DNA from 4 places in the Streptomyces sp. NPDC059009 genome. Region 1 is predicted to be linked to each of the others. Evidence: riboswitches for the same ligand, from Rfam matches in the RefSeq annotation. Region 1 holds a riboswitch; each other region holds the start of a gene.

Region 1 (6,930 bases):
GCGATGAGGTGCACAATCTCGGAATCAGTCTCATCCAGCACGAGGGCCTTTCTCTCGAAGGCGCGGTCGCCGAAGTCCATAGGCGCGTGAGTCGATGCGTCCGGGATTTCCTCCAGGCGGAACAGGAAGTATTCGCGCTCGCCCATGAATTCGCCGCCGACGGCTCGAAGCGTGGCCGGGAAATAGGCGAGGCCCTCATCGACTGCGTGACCAATATGCGGAACTGGTTCAGCTCCGTGTACTGGTTCCACCACGAGTCCGGCCGGTACCGCGTGGACAGCTGGGACGACCGGTCGACCCCCCCGTACATCGACGATCTCGCGAGCGACCTGGCAGGTGAGGAATGAGCGTCGAATCCCGTAGCCCCGTCACCACGACCCGCCCGATAGCCGAGCCGCCCCTGGTGGCCGGCGGCGCACCGCTGCTCGGCCACGCCTGGAACCTGGTGCGCGACCCGCTCGGCTTCCTCGCACAGCTGCGTGACCATGGGGATCTCGTCAGGATCAGGCTGGGGCCCAAGACGGCGTACGCGGTCACGGCGCCCGACCTGGCGGGGGCGCTGCTGAAGAGCCCGGAGTACATCGTCGGCGGACCCCTGTGGGACACCCTCGAAGTCCTCCTCGGCAAGGGCGTCGCCACCAGCAACGGACAGCTGCACCGGCGCCAGCGGCGCATGATGCAGCCCGCGTTCCGGCCCGAGCGGATCGCCGACTACGCGAAGGTGATGGAAGAGGAGGCGCGCGCGACGGCGGCGCGCTGGCTCCCCGGCGAGGCCGTCGACGTCAGCGCCGAGATGTTCCGCACGGCGGTGCGCATCGTGTCACGCTCGCTCCTGGAGGTCGACTCGATCGGCGAGAAGGCGGACCGGATCGCCGACTCGCTGCACACCGTCTTCGAGGGCCTCTACCGGCGGATGGTGCTGTCCGTCGGGCCGCTCTACAAGGTCCCGACCCCGGCCAACCGCCGCTTCGAGCGGGCCCTCGCCGATCTGCACGCGCTGGTCGACGAGATCGTCGCGGAGCGCCGGGGCAGCGCCGCGGCCGCCACGGAGAAGGACGACCTGCTGGCCGGGCTGCTCACCGCCCGGGACGAGACGGGCGCCCCGCTCACCGACGCGGAGATCCACGACCACGTGGTCTCCCTGGTGGTGGCGGGCGCGGAGAATGTGGCCTCGACCCTGGCGTGGACCTTCCACCTGCTCACCCGGCACCCGGAACAGGAAAGGCGTTTGGTTGAAGAGGTAAAGGACGTCGCGGGGGACCGGCCGATCACATTCGGCGATCTCGGTCGGCTGCCGCATACGCGCAATGTGGTGACCGAAGCGATGCGTATACGGCCCGCCGCCTGGATATTCACCCGGCGCTCCGTGGCCGAAACCGAGCTGGGTGGCTATCGCATTCCAGCCAACGCCGACATCGTCTACAGCGTGTATGCGATGCAGCGCGACCCGCGTTCCTTCGAACGGCACTTGGAGTTCGACCCGGATCGCTGGACACCGGAACGTGCCGGAGACGTACCGGAGTTCGCGATGATGCCGTTCAGCGTCGGCAACCGAAAGTGCCCCGGGGACCACTTCAGCCTGGCGGAACTCACCATCATTCTGGGCACGGTGGTGCCACTCTGGCGGCTGACGCGCGTAGCGGAAACGGACAGCGACACGAAGGTGGGGATCACCCTGCACCCCAAGCGCCTCGTGCTGCGCGCCGATCCGCGCTGAGTCCCGGGCACGCGGAAGGGGCGCCCTCCTGGCCGAGGGCGCCCCACTCACGTATGAGAACGCGTCTTCCGTACGGGATCCGTCCTAGAACTCGTCGTCGAAGGAGACCGACCCCTCGACGGCGACCTGGTACGCCGAGGGCCGCCGCTCGAAGAAGTTCGTCAGCTCCTGCACGCCCTGCAGCTCCATGAAGGAGAAGGGGTTCTCGGAGCCGTACACCGGGGCGAAGCCGAGCCGCTGGAGGCGCTGGTCGGCGACGCACTGGAGGTACTCGCGCATCGAGTCGGTGTTCATGCCGGGCAGGCCGTCCCCGCACAGGTCGCGGGCGAACTGCAGCTCGGCCTCGACGGCCTCCTTCAGCATGTCCGTGACCTGCTGCGTCAGCGCCTCGTCGAAGAGCTCGGGCTCCTCCTTGCGGACCGTGTCCACCACGTCGAAGGCGAAGCTCATGTGCATCGTCTCGTCACGGAACACCCAGTTGGTGCCGGTCGCCAGGCCGTGCAGCAGACCGCGGCTGCGGAACCAGTAGACGTACGCGAAGGCACCGTAGAAGAAGAGGCCCTCGATGCACGCGGCGAAGCAGATCAGGTTGAGCAGGAAGCGGCGCCGGTCGGCCTGCGTCTCCAGGCGCTCCAGCTTCTCGACCTCGTTGATCCACTTGAAGCAGAACTCTGCCTTCTCCCGGATCGAGGGGATCTCCTCGACCGCGTCGAAGGCGGCCGCGCGGTCCTCCGGGTCGGGCAGATAGGTGTCGAGCAGCGTCAGATAGAACTGGACGTGCACGGCCTCCTCGAAGAGCTGACGGCTCAAGTACAGCCGGGCCTCGGGGGAGTTGATGTGCTTGTACAGGGTCAGCACGAGGTTGTTGGAGACGATCGAGTCACCCGTGGCGAAGAACGCGACCAGGCGGCCGATCATGTGCTGCTCACCCGGCGACAGCTTCGCCAGGTCGGCGACGTCCGAGTGGAGGTCGACCTCCTCGACGGTCCAGGTGTTCTTGATGGCGTCCCGGTAGCGCTCGTAGAAGTCGGGGTAGCGCATGGGGCGGAGAGTCAGCTCGAAGCCAGGGTCGAGCAGGTTCTTCTCGGAGTTGGTGATGGAGCTCATTACTGGCATGCCTCGCAGGACTCGGGGTTTTCCAGGGAGCAGGCGACGGCCTCGGGGTCGGCGACCTGCTGGGGTACGGGGGCGGTGGCGCGGGCGGCCCGGGCGATCTTCGTGGCCGGGCGCGAGCGCAGGTAGTACGTCGTCTTCAGGCCCTGCTTCCAGGCGTACGCGTACATCGAGGAGAGCTTGCCGATGGTCGGCGTCTCCAGGAACAGGTTGAGCGACTGCGCCTGGTCGAGGAACGGGGTGCGGGCCGCCGCCATGTCGATCAGGCCGCGCTGCGGGAGCTCCCACGCCGTGCGGTACAGCTCGCGCACCTCGGCCGGGACCCAACTGAAGCCCTGCACCGAGCCGTTGGCCTCGCGCAGCGCCTCCCGGGTCTGTGCGTCCCACACGCCGAGCCGCTTCAGCTCGTCCACCAGGTAGGAGTTGACCTGGAGGAACTCACCGCTGAGCGTCTCGCGCTTGAAGAGGTTGGAGACCTGCGGCTCGATGCACTCGTAGACGCCCGCGATGGACGCGATGGTGGCGGTCGGCGCGATGGCGAGCAGCAGGGAGTTGCGCATGCCGGTGGCGGCGATCCGCTCCCGCAGCGCCGCCCACCGCTCGGGCCAGGTGAGCTCGACGCCGTAGTGGTCGGGGTGCAGTACACCGCGCGCGGTGCGGGTCTTCTCCCAGGCGGGCAACGGGCCGTTGCGCTCGGCGAGTTCGGCGGACGCCTCGTACGCGGCGAGCATGATCCGCTCCGCGATACGGGTGGACAGGGCGCGCGCCTCGGGCGAGTCGAAGGGCAGCTTCAGCTGGAAGAAGACGTCCTGAAGGCCCATGGCGCCGAGCCCGACCGGGCGCCACTTCGCGTTGGAGCGGCCCGCCTGCTCGGTCGGGTAGAAGTTGATGTCGACGACGCGGTCGAGGAAGGTCACGGCGGTGCGCACGGTGGCGTCGAGCCGCTCCCAGTCGATGTCGCGGGTGGCCGGGTCCACGAAGGCGCCGAGGTTGACCGACCCCAGGTTGCAGACGGCCGTCTCCCCGTCGTCCGTCACCTCCAGGATCTCGGTGCACAGGTTCGAGGAGTGGACGGTGTGGCCGGGCTCCGCGGTCTGGTTGGCGGTGCGGTTGGCGGCGTCCTTGAAGGTCATCCAGCCGTTGCCGGTCTGCGCGAGGGTGCGCATCATGCGGCCGTACAAGTCCCGTGCGGGGATGGTCTTCTGGGCCTTCCCCTCGGCCTCGGCCCTGCGGTACGCGGCGTCGAAGTCGTCGCCCCACAGGTCGACGAGGTCCGGCACGTCGGCGGGGGAGAACAGCGACCAGTCCTGGTCGGCGGCGACCCGGCGCATGAACTCGTCCGGGATCCAGTGCGCGAGGTTCAGGTTGTGCGTGCGGCGCGCGTCCTCACCGGTGTTGTCGCGCAGCTCCAGGAACTCCTCGATGTCGGAGTGCCAGGTCTCCAGGTACACGGCCGCGGCGCCCTTGCGGCGCCCGCCCTGGTTCACGGCCGCCACCGAGGCGTCCAGCGTCTTCAGGAACGGGACGATGCCGTTGGAGTGGCCGTTGGTGCCACGGATCAGTGAACCCCGGCTGCGGATGCGGGAGTACGAGAGGCCGATGCCGCCCGCGTGCTTCGAGAGCCGGGCCACCTGGTGGTAGCGGTCGTAGATCGAGTCGAGCTCGTCCAGCGGCGAGTCCAGCAGGTAGCAGCTGGACATCTGGGGGTGCCGGGTGCCGGAGTTGAAGAGGGTGGGCGAGGACGGGAGGTAGTCCAGGCGGCTCATCAGGCGGTACAGGGCGGCGACTTCGTCCACGGCGCGGTCGCTGCCGTCCTCCGCGAGACCGCTGGCCACGCGGAGCATGAAGTGCTGCGGGGTCTCCACGACCTTGCGGGTGAGCGGGTGGCGCAGCAGATAGCGGCTGTGCAGGGTGCGCAGGCCGAAGTAGCCGAAGCGGTCGTCGCCGTCGAGGTCGATCAGCGCGTCCAGGCGGGCCGTGTGCGCGGCCACGAACTCCTGGGTGCGGTCGGCGATCAGGCCCTCGCGGTGGCCCACCGCGATCGAGCCGGAGAAGGACGTCACGCCCTGCGAGGCCGCTTCCTCGCGGATGCCGATGGTGAGCAGCCGGGCCGCGAGCCTGGAGTACACCGGGTCCTCGGAGATGAGCCCCGCGGCCGCCTCGGTGGCCAGGTCCCGCAGCTCCGCCTCGTCCGCCTTGGCGGAGCGGCCGCGCAGCGCGGCGGCGGCGACCCGGCCGGGGTCGGCGTCGGGCAGGTCGGCGGTGAGGTCGGTGAGGGTACGCAACAGGGCGGTGCCCGGCGCGTCCTGTACCTTGTCCGCCTGGTCCGCTGCCTCCTGCGCGGCCCGGGTCTGCTGGGCTGAGGCCGGTTCGGCTGGCGCGATGGTCACGTGGAGCACTCCCTCGCTCGGCTCTGGGCCCGAGGGGAGCACGGCGGGTGCGGGCGCGTCCGCGCAGGGCGGAGCGCCGCGTCCACCGGCCCATTCCACGAGGCCCGGACGTCTCGGCACCCGGAGCGGATGCACCGGGCGCACTGTCGGCAGGTTCTCGGACTCACGGGTACGACAAAGACGTACACATACACCGTTGCGGGACAGTTCCGGACTTCCACCGGATTCCCCTGCGGCGACAGCGAGGACGAGCATACATCTTGTGCTGGGTTTCGGAGGCAGCACCACATCTTGTGTCGGCTGGGGTGTGGTTAGGGTGGCGGCTTGACGGATCAAGCGGCGGAGGAGGGGCTGTGGGAGCGAGGCGGGGCATGGCCCGTGCGGCCCTCTGCGGGGCACTGATCGCGCCGCTCGCGGGCTGCGGGGCGGGCGGCTGGTTCTCGGACGGGCCGCCGAGCGCGGAGGGCGTCGACGGGCGCGAGGGCGCCGCGAAGACGTTCAGCGACGTCCAGTTGAGCGGCGCGCTGCTCGCGGACGACGCCTTCGCCGAGCGCGCGCGGCCGACGGACACCGCGGTGGGGCTCTTCAACAAGAGCTTCGGGCGCGGCGACTGGGGCTCCTGCGCCCGGGGCAAGGACGCGAACGAGGAGCTGCTGGGCCTGCGGGGCGCGAGCGCGCAGCAGGTGCTGGCCTTCGACGCCGGGGCGGACGAGGGCGGCGGCGGAGCGGACGAAGGTGCCGGCGGGGCGGACGAAGCAGGCGGCGGGGCGGGCGAGTTGGGCTCGGTGTCCGACCAGACGGCGGCGCCCCGGCCGCCCGTGAGCCAGCGCCTTGTCTCGCTGCGCCCCGCCGAGGCCGGTCGCTACCTCGAACTGCAGCGCAGGCTGGGTGAGTTGTGCCCCACCACGATGGAGGACACCGAAGCCGCCCCGATCACCCGGCACCACTCGGTCAAGAAGCTGCCCCGCATCGGCGACGAGGCGATCCTGGAGACCAGCCGCATCCCCGGAAGCAACGAGTACGACCACAGGCCCCAGTACACCGCCGAGGTCCGCGTCGGCGGTGTGCTCGTCACGGTGAGCGCGGGCACGGACGAGGGGCGCACCGTCGAGGCGGCGGCGAAGGCGGTGGACCGGGTCCGCGCGGAGCTGTACGGCTAGGACCTGTCCGGTGGATCTTGCCGCGGTCGCGGGCTGTTCCACGCCGATCTGCGGCGTTGTCGTCGGTTGCCAACGCTCCGCGTTGTCGCCCTCCTCCGCCTTGCATCTCGACGCACCACAGCCCGCTCACCAGCGACGGACGGCACAGCTCGGAATCATGCGGCCTGATCCGCCGGACAGGCCCTAGGGCCCGCTCCGGGCCCGGAGCTCCAACTCGTAGGCCAGCAGCCGCACATCGGGCACCGGCAGCCAGTCCCGCTCCGGGACCCGTACGAAGCCGAGGCGCTCGTAGAGGCGGTGGGCCGCGTGCATCGTGGGCTGGGTCGACAGGATCACACGGACGCAGCCCTCGACCGCCCGGGCCCGCTCCACGCAGGCCCGCACCAGCGCCTCGCCCGCGCCCCGGCCGCGCGCGTCGGGGGCGACCGCCAGCATGCGGATCTCGGCCTCGCCGGCCCGCGCCAGCTCCGCCATGGGGCCGCCGGACTCCACGAACGTGACGCCGCCGAGCACCCGGCCGCCGTCGCCTGCGCGCCCGCCCGTGCCGCCG
Region 2 (6,930 bases), on a different contig from region 1:
GAGCAGCACGGGCACCGTGAGCGGGCGCGAGTCGTGCTCCATCTGGTTGAGGTAGCTCGGTGAGATGGCGAGGACCCGGGCGAGTTCCGCCTGGCTCAACTGCCGCTCCTCGCGCAGCCTGCGCAGCCGCGCACCCGCGTACGTCTTGCTCATGCCCGTAAGCCTATGACGATCACGCCGACTTGAGGGCTTCGCAAGCTTGGCAATTCCGGGTCCGAAGATGCGCAGAACTTGGCATGGATCCACGGTTGAGGGCACTGAGTGCCACTGCCAGAGTCGAACTGCGGCCCACCGCGCACCAGTTGCGCAGCATCGCCTCCCCGCGAGAACGACGGGCCGCGCCCGCACTACAGCGACACCCAGTGCCAGGAGTTGGCACACTTCACCACACACTCCGGGAGACGACCATGGCGCAAGCAGGTCAGCAGGGCACGACGGCCGCGGAGCTCGAGCGGCGCTGGGCGACGGACCCGCGCTGGCGCGGCATCGAGCGCACCTACGGTGCGGAGGAGGTCGTCCGGCTCTCCGGCAGCGTCCGCGAGGAGCACACCCTGGCCCGGCGCGGCGCCGAGCGCCTGTGGCGGCAGCTGCACGAGCAGGACTACATCCACGCGCTCGGCGCGCTCACCGGCGGCCAGGCCGTGCAGCAGGTCAGGGCCGGGCTCCAGGCCATCTACCTGTCCGGCTGGCAGGTCGCCGCCGACGCCAACCAGGCCGGGCACACCTACCCCGACCAGAGCCTGTACCCCGCCAACTCCGTTCCCCAGGTGGTGCGCCGGATCAACAACGCGCTGTTGCGCGCCGACCAGATCGCCACCTCCGAGGGCGACACCTCCGTGGACTGGCTCGCGCCGGTCGTCGCCGACGCCGAGGCCGGGTTCGGGGGTCCGCTCAACGCCTTCGAGCTGACCAAGGCGATGATCGCGGCGGGCGCGGCCGGCATCCACTACGAGGACCAGCTCGCCTCCGAGAAGAAGTGCGGCCACCTCGGCGGCAAGGTCCTGGTCCCCACCGCCCAGCACATCCGCACCCTCAACGCGGCCCGTCTCGCCGCCGACATCGCCGACGTCCCCACCCTCGTCGTGGCCCGCACCGACGCGCTCGCCGCGAACCTGCTCACCAGCGATGTCGACGAGCGCGACCGGGAGTTCGTGACCGGCGAGCGCACCGCCGAGGGCTTCTACCGCGTCCAGAACGGCATGGCCCCCGTCATCGCGCGCGGCCTGGCCTACGCCCCGTACGCCGATCTGATCTGGGTCGAGACGGGCACTCCGGACCTCGCGCAGGCCCGTGAGTTCGCCGAGGCGATCCACGCCGAGCACCCGGACCAGATGCTCGCCTACAACTGCTCGCCCTCCTTCAACTGGAAGGCGGCCCTGGACGACGACCAGATCGCCAAGTTCCAGCGGGAGCTGGGCGCGATGGGCTACCGCTTCCAGTTCATCACCCTGGCCGGGTTCCACTCCCTCAACCACGGCATGTTCGACCTGGCCCGCGGCTACGCCGAGCACGGCATGACCGCCTATGTCGACCTGCAGGAGCGGGAGTTCGCCGCGCAGGAGCACGGCTTCACCGCGGTCCGGCACCAGCGCGAGGTCGGCACCGGCTACTTCGACCTGGTCTCCACCGCCGTGAACCCGGCCTCCTCGACCACGGCCCTCGCCGGGTCCACCGAGGCGGAGCAGTTCCACTAGATCCCACGATCAGGCGGGGGCCGGACAACTCCGCTCCGTCCGGCCCCCGCCGTACCTTTCGCCGCTTCTCCCGCCTTTCCTGCCTTCTCCCCCTTCTCCCCCTTCTCCCCCTGCTCCGCCTGCCACGCCGAGGAGTTCAGATGAGTGCCACCACGACCACCAGCCGGGTGCGGGTTCTCGGCGCGCCGCGCGACCGCCACGACGAGATCCTCACGCCCGAGGCGCTCGACTTCCTCGCCCGCCTGGACGAGGCATTCGCCGCACGCCGCTTCGACCTGCTCGCCGAGCGGCGCCGCCGCGCCGAACGCATCGCCTCCGGCGTGCCGTTGGGCTTCCCGCTCACCACGGCCGCGGTCCGCTCGGACCCGGACTGGCGGGTCGCGCCGCCCGCGCCCGGCCTGACCGACCGGCGCGTGGAGATCACCGGCCCGCCCGAGCGGCGCATGGCCGTCAACGCGCTCAACTCCGGCGCCCAGGTGTGGATGGCCGACTTCGAGGACGCCACCTCACCCACCTGGGACAACATCGTCGGCGGCCAGCTGACCCTGCTGGACGCCATCGAGCGGCGCATCGACTTCACCAGCCCCGAGGGCAAGGAGTACCGGCTCCGCGACCGCAGCGAGCTCGCCACGATCGTGGTGCGGCCGCGCGGCTGGCACCTCGTCGAGAAGCACCTGGTTGTCGACGAACGCCCGCTGCCCGCCGCCCTGGTGGACTTCGGCCTGTACTTCTTCCACTGCGCTCGCCGCCAGCTCGACGCGGGCCACGGACCGTACTTCTACCTGCCCAAGCTGGAGAACCACCACGAGGCCCGGCTCTGGAACGACGTCTTCGTCCTCGCCCAGGAGCTGCTCGGCATCCCGCGCGGCACCATCCGCGCCACCGTCCTGATCGAGACGGTCACCGCCGCCTTCGAGATGGAGGAGATCCTCCACCAGCTGCGCGAGCACAGCGCCGGGCTCAACGCGGGCCGCTGGGACTACCTGTTCAGCCTGATCAAGAACCTCGGGCACCGGCCCGACTTCGTCCTGCCCGACCGCGCCAAGGTCACCATGACCGCGCCCTTCCTGCGCGCGTACACCGAACTGCTCGTGCGCACCTGCCACCGGCGGGGCGCCCATGCGATCGGCGGCATGGCGGCGCAGGTGCCCGGCCGGGACGCGGACGCGCATGCGGCGGCGCTCGCCACGGTGCGGCTCGACAAGGAACGCGAGGCCGAGGACGGCTTCGACGGCTCCTGGGTCGCCCACCCCGGGCTCGTCGCGGTGTGCCGGGAGGTCTTCGACCAGGTCCTCGGGGAGCGCCCGCACCAGCTGGACCGCACCCGCGAGGACGTCGAGGTGGCCCCCGCCGACCTCCTGGCGGTGCGCCGCACCGTCGGCCCGCCCACCCCGGAGGGCGTCCGTGCCAACGTCGCCGTCGCCCTGCGCTACTTCGACGCGTGGCTGCACGGGCAGGGTGCCGTCGCACTGGGCGGTCTGATGGAGGACGCCGCGACGGCGGAGATCGCCCGCGTGCAGATCTGGCAGTGGCTCCGCCACCGCCTCGTGGACCGCGACACGGTCCTCCGCATCCTCGACGAGGAGGCGGCCGCCCTCGGCGCCGAGCACCCCTGGGCCCGGGTCGACGAGGTCCGCGCCCTCTTCGAACGCACCGCCCTGGGCCGGGAGTTGCCCGCCTTCTTCACCACCGACGCCTACACCCGCCACCTCGCCGCGCGAACGGAGATCCACGCATGAGCACCCCTGGAACGAACGCCGGCATCACCAGAGTCGGCGTCGTCGGCGGCGGACAGATGGGGGCCGGGATCGCCGAGGTGTGCGCCCGCGCCGGTCTGGACACCGTGCTCTGCGAAGTCGACGCCGTGGCCGCCCGCGCCGCGCGCGAGCGGATCGCCGTCTCGCTCGAACGCGCCGTGCAGCGCGGCAAGCTGGACCGCATCTCCGCCGAGGACGCACTGACCCGGATGAGCTTCACCGGCAGCCTCGACGACCTGGCCGACCGCCGGCTCGTCATCGAGGCGGTCGTGGAGAACGCCGACGCCAAGACGGAGGTCTTCACCGCACTCGACAAGATCGTCGAGGATCCGGAGGCGATCCTCGCGACCAACACCTCCTCGATCCCCGTGATGCGCCTCGGCATGGCCACCGGGCGCACCGACCGCGTGCTCGGCCTGCACTTCTTCAACCCCGTGCCGGTGCTGCCGCTGGTCGAGGTCGTGAGCTCGCTGCACACGGCGCCCCACGTCCTCGACACCGTCCGCGAGTTCGTGACGGGCACGCTGGGCAAGACCGTCGTCCACTCCCGGGACCGCGCGGGATTCGTCGTCAACGCGCTCCTGATCCCGTACGTGCTGTCCGCGATCCGGATGGCCGAGTCGGGCTTCGCCACCGCCACCGACGTGGACGCCGGGATGGAGCTGGGCTGCGCGCACCCCATGGGCCCGCTCAGACTGGCCGACCTCATCGGCCTCGACACCGTCGCGTCCATCGCGGAATCCCTGTACGACGAGTTCAAGGAACCCCTGTACGCCCCGCCGCCGCTGCTCCAGCGCATGGTGGAGGCGGGGCTGCTCGGCCGCAAGAGCGGACGGGGGTTCCACGCCTACGAGGGGGCTTAGCCGGGGTCCTGGACGGCGGGGCCTAGATTTACTAGGACGTCCAACTATATAGTCGCGACCAAGGCCCGCGGTGCAGGGAAGCCGGTGTGAATCCGGCACGGTCCCGCCACTGTGACCGGGGAGTGTGCCGTCGAGCGGTACGCCACCGATGAACCCTGAAGGGGGAGTCGGGAAGGCGGACGGCGCGCGCAGATCCGGGAGTCAGGATACCGGCCGCGGGATGTTCCGTGTTGTCCACGAGGATGGAGCTGACACGCATGGCACCGGTGTGCACACGCGTCCCCGGCGGAACCGCGGCCCGACGGGCCCGGCCCCCGCACGGCGAGCGTCGAACGGCCGTCGCAACCCCCTGACGGCCCACCGTCCTTCGCGGTCTCGCGCAGCCCCGCTCCCGCACGCCACCGCGTGCGCGCGGCGCGGCGGCGCGCCATCCCGGATCACCTGACGAGAGCAGGCACACCCATGGTCCGCGACCAAGTCACCGCCCCCGTACGTGAGTTGACCCACTTCATCGGCGGCAAGCACACCCCAGGAACCTCCGGCTCCCACGGCGACGTGTACGACCCCAACACCGGCCGGATCCAGGCCCGCGTGCCCCTCGCGAGCCGCGCCGAGACCGAGGCGGCGATCGCCGACGCCGCCCGCGCGCAGCCCGGCTGGGGCCAGTGGAACCCGCAGCGCCGCGCCCGCGTGCTGCTGCGGTTCCTCCAGCTCGTCGAGGACGAGAAGGACGCCCTGGCCCGGCTCCTGTCCGCCGAGCACGGCAAGACCATCGCCGACGCCCACGGCGACATCCAACGCGGCCTGGAGGTCGTGGAGTTCGCGGCGGGCATCCCGCATCTGCTCAAGGGCGAGTTCACCGACAACGCGGGCACCGGCATCGACGTCCACTCGCTGCGCGCGCCCCTCGGCGTCGTCGCGGGCATCACCCCGTTCAACTTCCCCGCGATGATCCCGCTGTGGAAGGCCGCACCCGCCCTCGCCTGCGGCAACGCCTTCATCCTCAAGCCCTCCGAGCGGGACCCGTCGGTACCGCTGCGGATCGCCGAACTGTTCCTGGAGGCGGGCCTGCCGCCCGGTGTCCTCAACGTCCTGCACGGCGACCGGGAAGCCGTCGACACCCTCCTGGAGGACCCGCGCGTCGCCGCCCTCGGCTTCGTCGGCTCCACCCCCGTCGCCGCGCACGTCTACGCCACCGCCGCCGCCCACGGCAAGCGCGCCCAGTGCTTCGGCGGCGCCAAGAACCACATGATCGTGATGCCGGACGCCGACCTCGACCAGGCCGTCGACGCGCTGATCGGCGCGGGCTACGGCTCCGCGGGCGAACGCTGCATGGCGATCTCCGTCGCCGTCCCCGTCGGGGAGCAGACCGCCGACGCCCTCGTGGCCCGCCTCAAGGAGCGCATCGCCGCGCTGCGCATCGGCCGCAGCGACGACCCCGAGTCCGACTTCGGCCCGCTCGTCGGCAAGGACGCCGTCGACCGGGTCCGCTCCTACGTCGGCCTCGGCGTCGAGGAAGGCGCCGAACTCGTCGTCGACGGACGGGACTTCACCCTGCCCGGACACGAGGACGGCTTCTTCGCCGGTGCCTGTCTCTTCGACCGGGTCACCCCGGACATGCGGATCTACCGCGAGGAGATCTTCGGGCCCGTCCTGTGCGTCGTGCGCGCCGCCGACTACGAGGAGGCCCTCCGGCTGCCCAGCGAGCACCTCTACGGCAACGGCGTGGCCCTCTTCACGCGCGACGGCGACACCGCACGCGACTTCACCCGGCGCGTGGACACCGGCATGGTCGGCGTCAACGTGCCCATTCCGGTGCCCGTCGCCTACCACACCTTCGGCGGCTGGAAGCGCTCCGGCTTCGGCGACCTCAACCAGCACGGCCCGGACGCCATCCGCTTCTACACCCGCACCAAGACGGTGACGTCCCGCTGGCCCGCAGGACTGCGCGAGGGTGCCAGCTTCACCCTCCCGACGATGGGCTGACGCCGATGACCACCACCCTCCTGACCGAGGACCAGCAGGCCCTCGTCGAGACCACCCTGGACTTCGCCCAGGACCACATCGCCCCGCACGCCCTCGACTGGGACCGCGACAAGCACTTCCCCGTCGACGTCCTGCGCAAGGCCGCCGGGCTCGGCCTCGGCGGCGTCTATGTCCGCGAGGAGTCCGGCGGCAGCGGCCTCACCCGCTCCGACGGCGTGCTCGTCTTCGAGACCCTCGCCTCCGGCTGCCCGTCCATCGCGGGCTATCTGTCCATCCACAACATGGTCGCCTGGATGATCGACCACTACGGCGACCCGGGCCAGCGGGAACGGTGGCTGCCCCGGCTGTGCGCCATGGAGGACCTCGCCGGCTACTGCCTGACCGAGCCGGGCGCGGGCTCCGACGCGGCGGCCCTCACCACCCGGGCCGACCGCGACGGCGACGACTGGCTGCTCAGCGGAGTCAAACAGTTCATCTCCGGCGCGGGCGCCGCCCAGCTGTACGTGGTGATGGCCCGCACCGGCGGCGAAGGACCCGACGGCGTCTCCGCGTTCGTCGTCGACAAGGACGACCCCGGCGTCTCCTTCGGCGCCAACGAACGCAAGATGGGCTGGAACGCCCAGCCCACCC
Region 3 (6,930 bases), on a different contig from region 1:
GAGGCGCGCTGGTACCCCACGCTGACCACGCTCACCGACGGCAAGGTGCTCAGCCTCTCCGGCCTCGACGAGATCGGCCAGCTGGTGCCGGGCAAGAACGAGGTGTACGACCCGAAGACGAAGAAGTGGACGTACACGAAGGGCATCCGCCAGTTCCCGACGTACCCGGCGATCTTCCAGATGGCCAGCGGGAAGCTCTTCTACTCGGGCTCGAACGCGGGCTACGGCCCGGACAACGTGGGCCGCAAGCCCGGCATCTGGGACCTCAGGACGAATAAGTTCCAGAAGATCCCCGGCATGAGCGACCCGGACCTCCTGGAGACGTCCGGCACCGTCGAACTGCCGCCCGCGCAGGACCAGAAGTACATGGTGGTCGGCGGCGGCGGCGTCGGCGAGTCCAAGGAGTCCAGCACGAAGAACCGGATCGTGGACCTGAAGGACCCGAACCCGAAGTTCACGGACGGCCCCGAGCTGGAGAAGGGCACGCGCTACCCGCAGATCTCCACGCTGCCCGACGACACGGTCCTGATCTCCGGCGGCTCCGAGGACTACCGCGGCCGCAGCGACTCCAACATCCACCAGGCGCGCATCTACAACCCGAGGACGAACGAGCTGAACCGGGTCGCCGACCCGGAGGTGGGCCGCAACTACCACTCGGGCTCGATCCTGCTGCCCGACGGCCGCGTGATGTTCTTCGGCTCGGACTCGCTCTACGCCGACAAGGCCAACACCAAGCCGGGCGAGTTCGAGCAGCGCATCGAGATCTACACGCCGCCGTACCTGTACCACGGCGCGCGGCCCTCGCTCAGCGGCGGCCCGAAGACGATCGCGCGCGGCGGCTCCGGGACGTTCACCTCGAAGCACGCCACGTCCCTCAAGACGGCCCGGCTGATCCGGCCCAGCGCCTCGACGCACGTCACGGACATCGACCAGACGTCGATCGCCCTGGACATGAAGAAGTCCGGCGACAAGGTCACGGTGACGGTCCCGAAGAACCGCAGCCTGGTCGAGTCGGGCTGGTACATGCTGTTCGTGACGGACGACCAGGGCACACCGAGCAAGGCTCAGTGGGTCAAGATCCCCTGATTCCAGGGGAGTTCACCCGCATACGCCGATGGGGCGCCCTCCACTCAGGAGGGCGCCCCATCGGCGTACGGAAGGGAGCTACTTCGCGGACTTGGCGAGCCCGAGCGCGTACTCCGGCCACCACTCCCCCGCCTTCGGTCCCCCCTTGCACGTCCCGTCCGACTCACCGGGCCGCTTGACCCAGAGGTAGGCGTCGACGAGCGGGTCGGCCGTCTTGGTCGTGGGCGCCTCGCCGAGCGCGCGGCCCGGCGGGTTGCACCAGGGGTCCTTGGCCTTGGCGTCGTACGGGCCGTTGCCGTTCCGGCTGGTGTCGATGACGAAGTGCTTGCCGCCGACCTTGCCGGACAGAGTCTTGCCGAAGGCGATGCTGGCCTGCGTGGTCTGGAAGTTGGAGACGTTCACCGAGAAGCCGTCGGCCTGCTCGACGCCCGACCACTTCAGGGGCTCCCAGATCGAGTCGGGTTCCTTGCCCCAGCCCGCGTTGCCCGCGTCCAGGTACACCTTCGTGTTCTTCAGGGACTTGAGCTTGCCGATGGCGCCCTTGAGGAGGTCGTAGCGCTCCTCGTGGAGGTTGTCCGGGGTGCACTTGTCGACCATGTGCAGGACCGCGTCCGGCTCCAGGATGACCGTGGCGGGCCGGTCGCCGATGCCCTTGGCGACGCCGTCGATCCAGGCACGGTAGGCGTTGCCGTCCGCGGCGCCGCCCTTGGAGAACTGGCCGCAGTCGCGGTGCGGGATGTTGTAGAGGACCAGGAGCGCGTCCCGGTCGGCCTTCTCGGCGGCCTCGGTGTAGCCGCGCGCCTCCTGCTCCGGGTTCTCCGGGCCGATCCACTCGCCGACCGGCTGCTCGGCGATCTTCCGGATCAGTCCGGCGTCGTCGTCCTTGCCGTCCTTTTCGTACGCGGTGACCTGCTTCGCCGCGTTCCCGTCGGGATTGACCCAGTACGGGTCGCTGCCCTTCGGCTGCTGTTTCACGGGGCCGCTGGACGAGTCATTGTCCTTGCCGTCGTCCGAGGAACACCCGGACAGCAGCAGCGCCGCGGCTCCCGCGAGCGCCACCCCCGCCTTCACCCCCCTCGTGCGTCCACTCCCGCGACCTGTGCCTTTGCGGTACATCCACTCCCCCTTGGGTGCACTGTCCGTTTCCCAATCCTGACATACGGCTTCCCCCCTCACGAGGGCCCACCTGCCCTGGGCAGAGAGCTGTAGGCGAGCTGTTACAGCGGCCGTTAACGCGCGCCCCCGCGGGGTAGACGAAGGCAGCGGGGCAGCCAGGGAGGGGAGGCGGATGTGGACCGCACCACGGAACTCCGGCTGGCGGAAGTCGTGGTGGAGAGCGCGGACACGCTGCGGGACGACTTCCAGGCCGAGCACTATCTGCGCGGCATGGCCGACCACTGTGTGGAGCTGTTCGGCGCGCGCACCGCCGGGGTGATGTTCACCCACCGCACGAGTGAGGGCCGCACCATCGCGCTCGCCCCCAGCAACCACCAACAGGAGCTCGCGACCGCCCTCTTGAGGTCCCAGCAGAACGACGGGCCGTGCGTGGAGAGCTACAGCACCGGCACGACGGTGGCGCCCGTGCGGCTCACCGAGACGGTGACGGCGATCCGCTGGCCCGAGTTCACCGCACAGGCCCTGGAGCACGGCGTCACGATGACGTACGCGGTGCCGATGCGCCGCGGCCAGTCCGTGTTCGGTGTGCTCAATGCCTTCCTCTCCCGACAGGCCACGCCCAACGGGGAGGTGCGGTGCGCCGAGATCCTGGCGAACGCGGCCGCCCTCGGGCTGCACAACCACGAGGCGTACGCCGGCTACCGCACGCTCAGCAGACAGCTGGAGACGGCGCTGACCAGTCGCATTCGCGTCGAACAGGCCAAGGGCATACTCGCCGAGCGCTGGCGCACCGGAATGGAGCCCGCCTTCGCCGCCCTGCGCGGCTACGCACGCAGGGAACGCCTGGCCATCGACCGGGTCGCGGGCGAGCTGATCGACGGGAAGCTCGACGATGCGACGCTGCGCCCCGGCAGGTCCGAACCTGATGAACCGGGGCCCCTCTGAGCTGTGGCGATCACGCACCGCGATCTCGCCACGACTTGGCGTCAAACGCCCTCTAGGCCAGGAGGCATATTCGCTCTACAGTCGGTTCTGACGGCCCAAGCCCCCGGCCGGATCAGGCTGAACCTGCCCACCCCGCAAGCGGGTCGGCACCACAGCTCCCGCGCCGGCGCCGGGTTACTCCCGCGACTCGTGCGCGCGCGGTGGAGGACCAGCCCGGTCGACGGTTCCGGGGGGAGCGGTCCGTCGACCGGGCGACGGTCCACCGTCGCGAGCGGGCTTGCGCAGGTCGCAGGGGGCGCAGGGGCGCGGGCGTGGTTGACAGTGTCCATGCCGGACTGGGACTCTCCGGGACGACAAGTCCATACATCGAGGCGACGGTTGACAGGAACCCGGTGCGATTCCGGGGCGGTCCCGCCACTGTGACCCCGTGCGTGCTCCCCAGACGTGCGCGGAAGTCAGGAACTGAGCCGTCGTCCTCCTGCCATGGGGCGTGGAAACCCCAGAAGGAGGCCCACCCGGTATGTCTCTGCACACTGCACCGACCACCGACACCACGGCGGCCCAGGCCGCCGCGACCCAGACGCGCGACTGGCTCATCGCGTCCGGCGCGGCGATCCTCGCGCTGATCGCGCTGTACGCGGTGTTCATCGACAACGGCTCGCTGATCTCGGCGACCGGCAGCTACCTGCACGAGTTCGCGCACGACGGCAGGCACCTCTTCGGTGCCCCCTGCCACTAGACGGGCGGGCGATCTCAGCACCATGTCCTCCCCAACACCTGTACTCCCCCTGCTCGGGCGCGGGTTGGCGGCGGGAGGGGCGGCGGGCCTCGCGGCCGGTCTCTTCTCCCTCCTCCTCGCCGAGCCCCTGATGGACCGCGCGATCCGCGCCGAGGAGAAGCGCACGGCCGCCGAGGAGCACGCGCACGGCGCCGGCCAGTCCATGCAGCACCACGAGGAGCTGTTCACCCGCTCGACTCAGCACCTGGGACTGGTAGTTGCCTCCGTGGTCGCCGGTCTCGCGATCGGCGTGCTGTTCGCGGTGGCGTACGCCCTGGTGCACCGGCGCGCTCCGCAGACGTCCCCCTGGCCGCGCGCCCTGACCTTCGCGGCGGCCGCGTTCGTCGCGGTCTCGCTCCTGCCGGGCCTGCGCTACCCGGCGAACCCGCCGGGCGTCGGCGACTCCGGCACGGTCGGCGACCGGCAGGCGATGTGGCTGGCGTCGGTCGCGATCGGCGTGCTCGGCATGTTCCTGGCGTGGCAGGTGTATGTGCGCCTGGCCGCCAAGTCCCTTCCGGTGCGCCAGATCGCGGTGGCCCTCACGACGGTCGCCGTGCTCGCGCTGCTCTTCACGCTGCCCGACAACCCGGACCCGGTCCCGGTGGACGCGGTCCTGCTGTGGAACTTCCGGATGCTGTCGCTCGCCTCGCATGTGCTGCTGTGGGCGGTGTTCGCGGCGGTCTTCGGCGGCCTCGGCCTGCGCGCGGCCGCGAAGTCGGCTTCGGCGGAGGGCAGTTACGCCCGCAAGTCCCCGAACACGGTCTCCGTGGAGCCCACGGCCTGACGTCCCGGTCGAGGGCGGCCCCGCGGCGGGACCGGGGCCGCCGTCACCACCGCCGTCATCGCCGCCGTCACCGGCAACGGCACCATCACCGTCACCCACGCTCCGTGAGGCACGCCGCGACGGCCCGCGCGCACTCCAGCGACTCCCGGCCCGCGGTGTCGACCTCCATGTCGTAGCGCACCCCCTGGTGCACCGACTCGGCCTGCCCCGCGGCCATTCCGCCGGCCCGGTCGCCCCGCGCCAGCTCCCGCCCCGCCGCCACCTCGGGGTCGCAGCGCACGCCCACCCACAGCACGGGCACGTCCACGAGCGCCTTCTCCCAGCGGGCCTGCGAGGCGGCGCCGCCGAGGAAGACCTCGTCGACGACGACGTTCGCCCCGGCCCGCGCCATCGCGGCGACCCCCTCGATCCATGCGGCCTCCAGGGCCCGGAACCCCTCCCCCACGCTCACTTCGCCGTCCGCCGCGATCCCGATGCCCGCGTCCGACGACGTCATCGACGCGGGCAGGGCGTCGACGAACGTGTCGCAGCCGAGGGTCAGCCAGGGCTCCGGAAGCACGGCCTGCAGACACCGCGCGATGCCCGACTTCCCCGCGCTGGAACCACCGTTGAGTACGATCACCCGTCCCGTCACGGGACACACCGTAGGCGCCGGGACACCGCGCCCGTCACCGAATAACGCCCGTCAGGTACGCGGACACCACCACGTTCGCCGTGTACCGGCCCTGCGCGTGGTCGAAGGTCCCGCCGCAGGTGATCAGGCGCAGCTCCGCGCGGCCGTCCTCGTGCGGGCCGTACGCCGCCTTCGCGTCGAAGCCCTCGCGCCGGTGCACCCGTACGTCGTCGACGGTGAACTCGGCGACCGTGCCGTCGTCCCGGGCCACCCTGATCCGCTCGCCGGGCTTGAGCGCGCTGAGGTGGTAGAAGACGGCGGGCCGCGTCTCGGTGTCGACGTGGCCCACGAACAGGGCGGCGCCCGCCGCGCCGGGCCGGGTGCCGCCGCCGTACCAGCCGACCGAGTCCGCCTGCGCGAACGGCGGCGGGTCGATCGCGCCCTCCGCGTCGAGCCCGCGCGCCGTCACCGCGGCGCGCACGTCGAGCGCGGGGATGTCAACGCGCTGCGGGCGCGCGGGGTCCAACGCCCGATGCGCGGGCGGGAGTTCGACGCCGAAGGGCCGCCCGACCGCCGCCACGTCGCCCGCGGCGGGTTCGGAGAGGCCGCCCCGGAGGTCGACGGCGTCGCTCCCCCACAGGCAGAGTCCCACGATGAGCACGGCCCAGGCGGCGCCCATGAGCAGCCGCCCGGAGCCCGGTCTGTCGCTGGTCACCGCGCGCTCACTCCGCTCTCACTCGGAGCGGCGCCGACGGACGCTGCGGAACGCCACGGCCACCGCCGCGACGCCGGCGAGCACCAGGCCGATGACCGCGTGCCGGGTGCCGGGTCCCGCCTCGCGCGCCTCGGCCGAGGCGGCCGGTCCCGCGAGGCGGGACTGAGCGAGCTGTGACTCGGCGAGGTGGGCGGTGCCGCCGCCACCGGCGCGGACCGGCGAGACCGGGGCGGGGTTGTTGCGGATGACCTGCACGGTGCCCGCGCCCTGGTGGGGGTGGCCGTCGCAGGTGATGGTGACGGAGTAGCTCCCCGAGACCCCGTACTTGATCTTCGTCGTGCCGTTCAGGGAGTACTTGTCCCCGTCCCGCCCGGTCAGCTCGGCGTCGTACTCGAACGCCCCGGAGCTGGCCGACCCCGTGGTCCCGTCACACCCGTCGGCCCGCACCTCGACCTGGGCCCCCGGGCTGGCGCTCGACGGCGTGACGGTGGCCTTCACGGCCCCATGATCATGGGCCTGAGCAGGCAGAACAGGCAGAGCGACGGTGAGGGCGACGGCAGCCCCCACCCCACTCAAAGCAAGCGAACATATACGCATGGTGAACCTCCTGCTACCGAGATTCACGTGGAGTGACGGGCCCCGCATCCGGGGGGAGGCCGTACGAGGGGCGCCGCACAGGGGCGCGGGGAACTGCGCGAGGAACCCCCACCGGCGGTCAGCCGGCCAGCGACGGACAGCCCCGAGCCGGTGGCCGCAGGCCGTCAGACCAGGTCGACCAGATCGGCGATCGAATCGACCACCTGCGACGGGGTGAACGGGTACTTCTCGATGTCCGGCCGGTCGGTGAGCCCAGTGAGCACCAGAAACGTCCGCATCCCCGCCTCCAGTCCGGC
Region 4 (6,930 bases), on a different contig from region 1:
GCGACCCCCGCCGTCAGGTCCAGCAGCACCGTCGTCCGGAACCCCGCCCGCACCGCGTCCACCGCAGTGGCCCGCACACAGTGATCCGTGGCGATCCCCACCACGTCCACCTCGGAGATCTCCCGGGCCCGCAGCCAGTCCGCCAAGGACACCCCGTTCTCGTCGAGCCCCTCGAACCCGCTGTACGCGGCCGTGTACGCCCCCTTGTCGAAGACCGCGTCGATCGCCCCGGACGCGACGACCGGCGCGAAGTTCGGGTGGAAGCCCACGCCCTCCGTGCCCGCCACGCAGTGCGCGGGCCAGGAGTGGGCGTAGTCGGGGTGCTCGGCGAAGTGGTCGCCGGGCTCGATGTGGTGGTCGCGGGTCGCCACCACGTGGCGGTACCCCGCGGGGGCCTGGCCGATCAGCTCGGTGATGGCGGCGGCGACGTCCGCGCCGCCGGCCACGGCGAGCGAGCCGCCCTCACAGAAGTCGTTCTGCACGTCTACGACGATCAGTGCGCGGCGCATGGCGGATGTCCTTCTGTTCGGCGAGGTCCCGGCCGGTTCACACCGAGCGTAGAGACTTCAAGTACGTTGCGGGAGAGGGTAATTGGCGGGTGTGACAGAGCGGGGACACGCGCCCCGCGGGGCGCCCGGTTCGGCGCCCCGTAAGACTCCCTTCAGATGTATTCCGTCGGAATGACCGCTTCCCCCCGCGACAGCTGCGTCGCGGACAGCGGCAGTCGCCCCCGCGCCTGCGCGTGCCGGGCGCGCACCGCGTCCAGCGGTTCGCGGGCCACCACGGAGCCGCCCTTGATCAGCTGGACGAGGAGCTGGCGGTCCTCGAGCTCGGCGGGGACCGGACCGGTGCCGATCACCTCGGCCTCGGCGACGCCCTGCGCGTCGGTCCTGCGCGCGGCCCACTTGCGGCCGCCCACCGAGGACTTGGCGCCGAGCGACTTCTTCGCCACCGCCTCCAGGGGGGCCTTCGGGTCGGCGGAGTGGGCCCGGGCGACGAGCTTGTAGACCATCGAGCAGGTGGGGTGGCCCGAGCCGGTGACGAGCTGGGTGCCCACGCCGTACGCGTCCACGGGCGCCGCCGCGAGCGAGGCGATCGCGTACTCGTCCAGGTCCGAGGTCACGATGATCTTCGTGTCGGTGGCCCCGAGCTCGTCGAGCTGCTGGCGCACCCGGTGCGCGACCAGGAGCAGGTCGCCGGAGTCGATGCGCACGGCGCCCAGCTCGGGCCCGGCGACCTCGACGGCCGTGCGGACGGCCTGCGTCACGTCGTACGTGTCGACGAGCAGCGTCGTGCCCCGGCCGAGCGAGGCCACCTGGGCCTCGAACGCGGACCGCTCGTCGTCGTGGAGCAGGGTGAAGGCGTGCGCGCTGGTGCCGACCGTCGGGATGTCGTAGCGGAAGCCCGCGGCCAGGTCGGACGTGGTGGCGAAGCCGCCCACGTACGCGGCGCGCGACGCGGCGACCGCGGCCAGCTCATGGGTGCGGCGGGCGCCCATCTCGATCAGCGGGCGCTCCCCGGCGGCCGAGGCCATGCGGGAGGCGGCGGCCGCGATCGCCGAGTCGTGGTTGAGGATGGAGAGGATCACGGTCTCCAGGAGCACGCACTCCGCGAAGGAGCCCTCGACGCGCAGGATCGGCGAGCCCGGGAAGTAGACCTCGCCCTCGGGGTAGCCCCAGACGTCGCCGCTGAAGCGGTAGTCGGCCAGCCACTTGAGGGTCGGCTCGTCGACGACGCGGCGCTCGCGCAGGAAGCCGATGACGTCGGCGTCGAAGCGGAAGTTCTCGACGGCGTCCAGGACGCGGCCGGTTCCCGCCACCACTCCGTAGCGCCGCCCCTCGGGCAGCCTGCGGGTGAAGACCTCGAAGACCGAGCGCCGGTCGGCGGTGCCCGCCTTCAGCGCGGCCTGCAGCATCGTGAGCTCGTAGTGATCCGTGAAGAGTGCCGTGGAGGGGACGTCGACCGGCAGCCCAAGGTCCGCTGTGTTCATAAGGACGGATGCTACTCCCATCTCGTCACTCTGACGATTTCTAGGGGGTCGCCCGCGCCACCCGGGGGCATTTGTGCGAGGCCCCCCTCGGGGTGGCAGCATGGGGCAAGTGAGTACTCCCGTGGAGATCGAACGACCGGAATCGGCGGAGGAAGCCTTCGCGGTGCCCGAGCCGGACGTCCCCTGGATCACGCTCGTCCACAATGACCCGGTCAACCTGATGAGTTACGTGACGTACGTGTTCCAGACGTACTTCGGGTACTCGAAGGAGAAGGCCACGAAGCTGATGATGGACGTCCATCACAAGGGTCGCGCGGTCGTCTCCAGCGGCACCCGCGAGGAGATGGAGCGCGACGTCCAGGCCATGCACGGCTATGGCCTGTGGGCCACCCTCCAGCAGGACCGGAAGTAGCGACACCCGATGCCCTCACAGCCCAGTCAGTTCGAACCCCTCCCGGGCGGCGGCGCGGCCGTCGCGCTCGACGAGGTCGAGATCTCGATCATCCGCTCGCTCGCCGTCCAGCTCCTGGAGCTGATCGGCCCGGGCCCGGGGGCCGACGGCCCCGCCGAGGACCCGCTCGCCGAGCTCTTCGCCGAGGGCCCCAGCGAGCCGCCCGCCGACCCGGTGCTCCTGCGCCTGCTGCCGGACGCGTACGGGGGGCCGGGCAGTGAGCGGGCGGCCGCCGCCGAGGCCGACGAACTGCGCGCGTACTCCGCCGAGTTCCGGCGCTTCACCGAGAACGACCTGCGGGCCAAGAAGCGGGAGGACGCCCTCACGGTCATCCGCTCGCTCGACTCGGCGACGGCGGCCGGTGAGGGCGGGGCGGTGCTCAAGCTCACCGCCGAGGAGTCCCGGCAGTGGCTCGGCGCGCTCAACGACCTGCGCCTCGCGATCGGCACCCGCCTGGAGGTCACCGACGAGGAGGACGCGGACCTCCTCTACCACCTGCCGGACGCCGACCCGCGCAAGCCGATGGTGATGGCCTATCTCTGGCTCGGCGGGCTCCAGGAGACGCTCGTCGGCACGCTGCTGGGTTGACCTGCGGCCTTGCTGATGGCCTGAAGCAACCACTTCTGCGGCCGACTCGAAACCGTCCGCTCAACGGACGCTCAAATCCGGATAACGATCGTGTCACCATGACGTCCACCTATGGGGCGTCAAGGGAATTTTGTCCGGTTCTTCCAGTGGCGTGCGCCACACGCCGTCCAGTTGATCACTGTTGTGGCCGTGATAAATCTTCACGACCGCTCGGTGACGCCACCCATGTCGCCGAGGGCGCTTCAGCCGGCAGACCGCCGGTAGCACTCCATTCCATATCCGGGGGGATCAGGACCTGATCCGCGGCCAAGACGCAGGACGGCCTGCGGGCGCGGATCAGCATGGAGAAAGGCGTCACCATGACCTCAGTGCAGGTCGAAGAGCAGCACGGCGAGCCCGGCGGCGACGGAGCCGTGCGGGCCGATGGCTCGGCCGCTGAGGGCGAGGGCTATCAGCGCGGGCTCGGGGCCCGGCAGATCCAGATGATCGCGATCGGCGGTGCCATCGGCACCGGCCTGTTCCTCGGCGCGGGCAAGGCCATCCACAAGGCCGGACCGAGCCTCATCCTGGCGTACGCCATCGCGGGCCTCGTCATCTTCTTCATCATGCGGGCGCTCGGCGAGCTCCTCATGTACCGGCCCGTGTCCGGCTCCTTCTCGGAGTACGCGCGCGAATTCATGGGCCCGTTCTTCGGATTCGTGACCGGCTGGACGTACTGGCTCTTCTGGGTCGTCACCGGCATCACCGAAGTGACCGCGGCCGCCCAGTACATGCAGTACTGGACGCATGACTCGATCCCTCAATGGGCGTACGCGCTGATCTTCACGGTCATCCTGTACGGCGCCAACCTCATCTCCGTGAAGCTCTTCGGTGAGCTGGAGTTCTGGTTCTCCATGGTCAAGGTCACCGCGATCATCGGCATGATCCTGATCTGTGTCGGCATCCTCACCATCGGCTTCTCCGACGCCGGTGACACCGCCTCCGTGAGCCACCTGTGGAACCAGGGCGGGTTCTTCCCGAACGGCATCGGCTCCACGCTGATGACCCTGCAGATCGTGATGTTCGCCTTCCTCGCCGTCGAGCTGGTCGGCGTCACCGCGGGTGAGTCCAAGGACCCGAAGACGGTCCTGCCGAAGGCCATCAACACCGTGCCGTGGCGCATCGCCGTCTTCTACGTCGGCGCCCTGATCATGATCCTCTCGGTCGTGCCGTGGACCTCGTTCCAGCCGGGCGTCTCCCCGTTCGTCGCCGCCTTCGACAAGATGGGCCTCGGCGTCGGCGCCGCGATCGTCAACTTCGTGGTCCTGACGGCCGCCCTGTCCTCCTGCAACTCGGGCATGTACTCCACCGGCCGCATGCTGCGTGACCTCGCGCTCAACGGCCAGGGCCCGAAGTTCTTCACCAAGCTGACCAAGAACGGCCTGCCGCTGACCGGCACCACGGTCTCCGCCGCGTTCATGCTGGTCGGCGTCTGGATCAACTACCAGTGGCCGGGCGAGGCGTTCAACTACGTCGTCTCCTTCGCCACCATCTCCGGCATGTGGGCCTGGATCATGATCCTGGCCTGCCAGATCCGCTACCGCCGCAAGGCCGACCGCGGTGAGCTGCCGCAGTCGACCTTCAAGGCGCCCGGCGCCCCGTACACCAGCTGGTTCGCGCTGCTGTTCATCGGCATGGTCATCGTGATGATGGGCGTCGACAAGGACGCCCGGATCTCGCTGTACGCCGCTCCGGTCTGGGCCGCGATCCTGGTGGTCGCCTACCTGTTCCTGAAGGCCCGCAACCCGCAGGCGGCGGCCTTCAACAAGGCGAAGGCGGTCGCGTCCGCCGAGCCGCAGGACGCCGCCAAGGACTGACGTCCCGGCCGCGAAGTCCAGCATTCGGGCCCGCCCGTACCACCCTCCGGTACGGCGCGGGCCCTCTGCATATGCTGACTTCCATGCTGACCATCACCCAGGCCCTCCACGACCAGATCGTCGCGCACGCGCGCCAGGACCACCCCGACGAGGCGTGCGGCGTGGTCGCGGGACCGGCCGGTACGGACCGCCCCGAGCGCTTCATCCCGATGCTGAACGCGGCCCGCTCGCCCACCTTCTACGAGTTCGACTCGGGCGATCTGCTCAAGCTCTACCGCGAGATGGACGACCGCGACGAGGAGCCGGTGATCGTCTACCACTCGCACACCGCGACCGAGGCGTACCCCTCGCGCACCGACATCTCGTACGCCAATGAGCCGGGCGCCCACTACGTGCTCGTCTCGACGGCGGACACGGACGACGCGGGCCCCTTCCAGTTCCGCTCGTTCCGGATCGTGGACGGAGAGGTCACCGAGGAAGAGGTCCAGGTCGTCCAGGCATACTGAGCCTCGACCTTTCGACCTTTTGGACCTTGAGGCGGCAGGACCCAGGAAGCCGGTGCGAATCCGGCGCGGTCCCGCCACTGTGAGTCCGCCCCCGCGCGGGGCGGACGAGCCAGGAACTGACCTGCCGCCCTCTCCCACGACTCAGGGGACGCGGAAATCCCCTGGAGGAGGCAGAGCACCCCCATGTCCCGGCTCCGTACCGCGGCCCTCATATGCGCCGCGCTGCTCCCCCTCGCCACCTCCTGTTCCGGCTCCGGCGGGAGCGCGAGCGGGACCGACACCAAGGCGGCCGGGCCCGGATTCCCGTACACCGTCACCAACTGCGGGGTGAAGACCACCTACCAGGCGCCCCCGCAGCGCGCCGTCACCCTGAACCAGCACGCCACCGAGGTGATGCTGGAGCTGGGCCTCGCGGGGTCCCTCGCGGGGACCGCCTACTTGGACGACAAGGTCCTGCCGAAGTACGCGAAGGCGTACAAGGCGATCCCGGTGCTCGCCAAGGAGTACCCCTCCAAGGAGAAGCTGCTCGGCGCCAACCCCGACTTCGTGTACGGGGGTTACACCAGCGCCTTCAACGCCAAGGAGGGCACCGCCCGCGACGACCTCGCCGAGTCCGGCATCAAGACCCGCCTCAACACCGAGTCCTGCACCAGCGGGCGCACCTCGCTGGACGACCTCTACCGCGAGGTCACCGAGGTCGGCCGCACCTTCGGTGTCGCGGACCGGGCGCGGAAGTGGGTCAGGGAGGCCCGCGCCACCGTCGCCGCCACCGCCCGCGAGACCAAGGGGGCCAAGGGGGCCGAGGCCCTGAAGGTCTTCGTGTACGACAGCGGGGACAAGACCGCGTTCACCGCGGGCGGCAAGGGCATCGGCAACGAGATGATCAAGCGGGCGGGCGGCACGAACATCTTCGCCGACCTCGACAAGTCCTTCACCGACGCCTCCTGGGAACAGGTCGTCACGCGCAGGCCCGAGGTCATCGTGATCTACGACTACGGCACGACGACGGTCGAGCAGAAGAAGCGCCGCCTCCTCGACGACCCGGCCCTGCGCGACGTACCCGCGATCAAGCACAAGCGGTTCGCGGTGATGCCGCTGTCGGACGTGGTCCTCGGGGTGCGCGCCCCGGCCGCGATCGAGAAGCTGGCCCGTCAGCTCCACCCCGAGCCGGCCCACAAGTGAGCGACAGGACCCCGCCCGCGCGCGGGCCGCTGCGCTACTCCCTCGTGCTCGCCCTCCTGGTCGCCGCGCTGCTCGCCGCGATGGTCGCCGGGCTCGCCCTCGGGCAGGTCCGTGTGCCGCCGTCCCAGGTCCTCGACATCGTCACCGGCCGCGCGGAGCCCAGCCCCTTCCGCACGATCGTCCTCGACGTGCGGCTGCCGAGGGTGCTGCTCGGCGCGGTCGTCGGCGCGGGGCTCGCCGTCGTCGGCACGGTGCTCCAGGCACTCGTACGCAATCCCCTCGCCGACCCGTATCTGCTCGGCATCTCGTCCGGGGCGTCCGCGGGCGTGGTCCTCGTCCTCGTCTTCGGGCTCGGCG

The links. A riboswitch is a leader RNA that binds a small molecule or an ion and turns the genes downstream of it on or off. The one in region 1 is predicted to bind cobalamin.
Region 2: linked by a shared signal. The riboswitch ahead of ACFWYM_RS08970 (CoA-acylating methylmalonate-semialdehyde dehydrogenase) and the one ahead of ACFWYM_RS26910 (ribonucleoside-diphosphate reductase subunit alpha) in region 1 are both predicted to bind cobalamin.
Region 3: linked by a shared signal. The riboswitch ahead of ACFWYM_RS28075 (CbtB-domain containing protein) and the one ahead of ACFWYM_RS26910 (ribonucleoside-diphosphate reductase subunit alpha) in region 1 are both predicted to bind cobalamin.
Region 4: linked by a shared signal. The riboswitch ahead of ACFWYM_RS27355 (ABC transporter substrate-binding protein) and the one ahead of ACFWYM_RS26910 (ribonucleoside-diphosphate reductase subunit alpha) in region 1 are both predicted to bind cobalamin.

Annotation. Positions count from the first base shown of each region.
Region 1 is NZ_JBHYJB010000029.1:38,240-45,169, forward strand. Features, by position in the region: gene ACFWYM_RS26895 (multidrug MFS transporter) at 1-347, shown strand, start outside; gene ACFWYM_RS26900 (cytochrome P450) at 344-1,717, shown strand; gene ACFWYM_RS26905 (ribonucleotide-diphosphate reductase subunit beta) at 1,802-2,833, opposite strand; gene ACFWYM_RS26910 (ribonucleoside-diphosphate reductase subunit alpha) at 2,824-5,220, opposite strand; cobalamin riboswitch at 5,351-5,492, opposite strand; gene ACFWYM_RS26915 (hypothetical protein) at 5,592-6,380, shown strand; gene ACFWYM_RS26920 (GNAT family N-acetyltransferase) at 6,564-6,930, opposite strand, start outside.
Region 2 is NZ_JBHYJB010000007.1:60,485-67,414, reverse strand. Features, by position in the region: gene ACFWYM_RS08990 (short-chain fatty acyl-CoA regulator family protein) at 1-153, opposite strand, end outside; gene aceA (isocitrate lyase) at 408-1,694, shown strand; gene aceB (malate synthase A) at 1,835-3,433, shown strand; gene ACFWYM_RS08975 (3-hydroxybutyryl-CoA dehydrogenase) at 3,430-4,314, shown strand; cobalamin riboswitch at 4,359-4,547, shown strand; gene ACFWYM_RS08970 (CoA-acylating methylmalonate-semialdehyde dehydrogenase) at 4,777-6,300, shown strand; gene ACFWYM_RS08965 (acyl-CoA dehydrogenase family protein) at 6,306-6,930, shown strand, end outside.
Region 3 is NZ_JBHYJB010000030.1:118,120-125,049, reverse strand. Features, by position in the region: gene ACFWYM_RS28090 (galactose oxidase-like domain-containing protein) at 1-1,086, shown strand, start outside; gene ACFWYM_RS28085 (glycoside hydrolase family 6 protein) at 1,165-2,202, opposite strand; gene ACFWYM_RS28080 (ANTAR domain-containing protein) at 2,377-3,147, shown strand; cobalamin riboswitch at 3,506-3,634, shown strand; gene ACFWYM_RS28075 (CbtB-domain containing protein) at 3,668-3,886, shown strand; gene ACFWYM_RS28070 (CbtA family protein) at 3,909-4,709, shown strand; gene cpt (chloramphenicol phosphotransferase CPT) at 4,801-5,343, opposite strand; gene ACFWYM_RS28060 (class F sortase) at 5,378-6,001, opposite strand; gene ACFWYM_RS28055 (hypothetical protein) at 6,056-6,535, opposite strand; gene ACFWYM_RS28050 (HAD hydrolase-like protein) at 6,799-6,930, opposite strand, start outside.
Region 4 is NZ_JBHYJB010000030.1:215-7,144, forward strand. Features, by position in the region: gene ACFWYM_RS27325 (isochorismatase family protein) at 1-509, opposite strand, end outside; gene ACFWYM_RS27330 (nicotinate phosphoribosyltransferase) at 662-1,990, opposite strand; gene clpS (ATP-dependent Clp protease adapter ClpS) at 2,091-2,402, shown strand; gene ACFWYM_RS27340 (DUF2017 domain-containing protein) at 2,412-3,029, shown strand; gene ACFWYM_RS27345 (amino acid permease) at 3,389-4,885, shown strand; gene ACFWYM_RS27350 (Mov34/MPN/PAD-1 family protein) at 4,969-5,391, shown strand; cobalamin riboswitch at 5,395-5,531, shown strand; gene ACFWYM_RS27355 (ABC transporter substrate-binding protein) at 5,575-6,573, shown strand; gene ACFWYM_RS27360 (FecCD family ABC transporter permease) at 6,570-6,930, shown strand, end outside.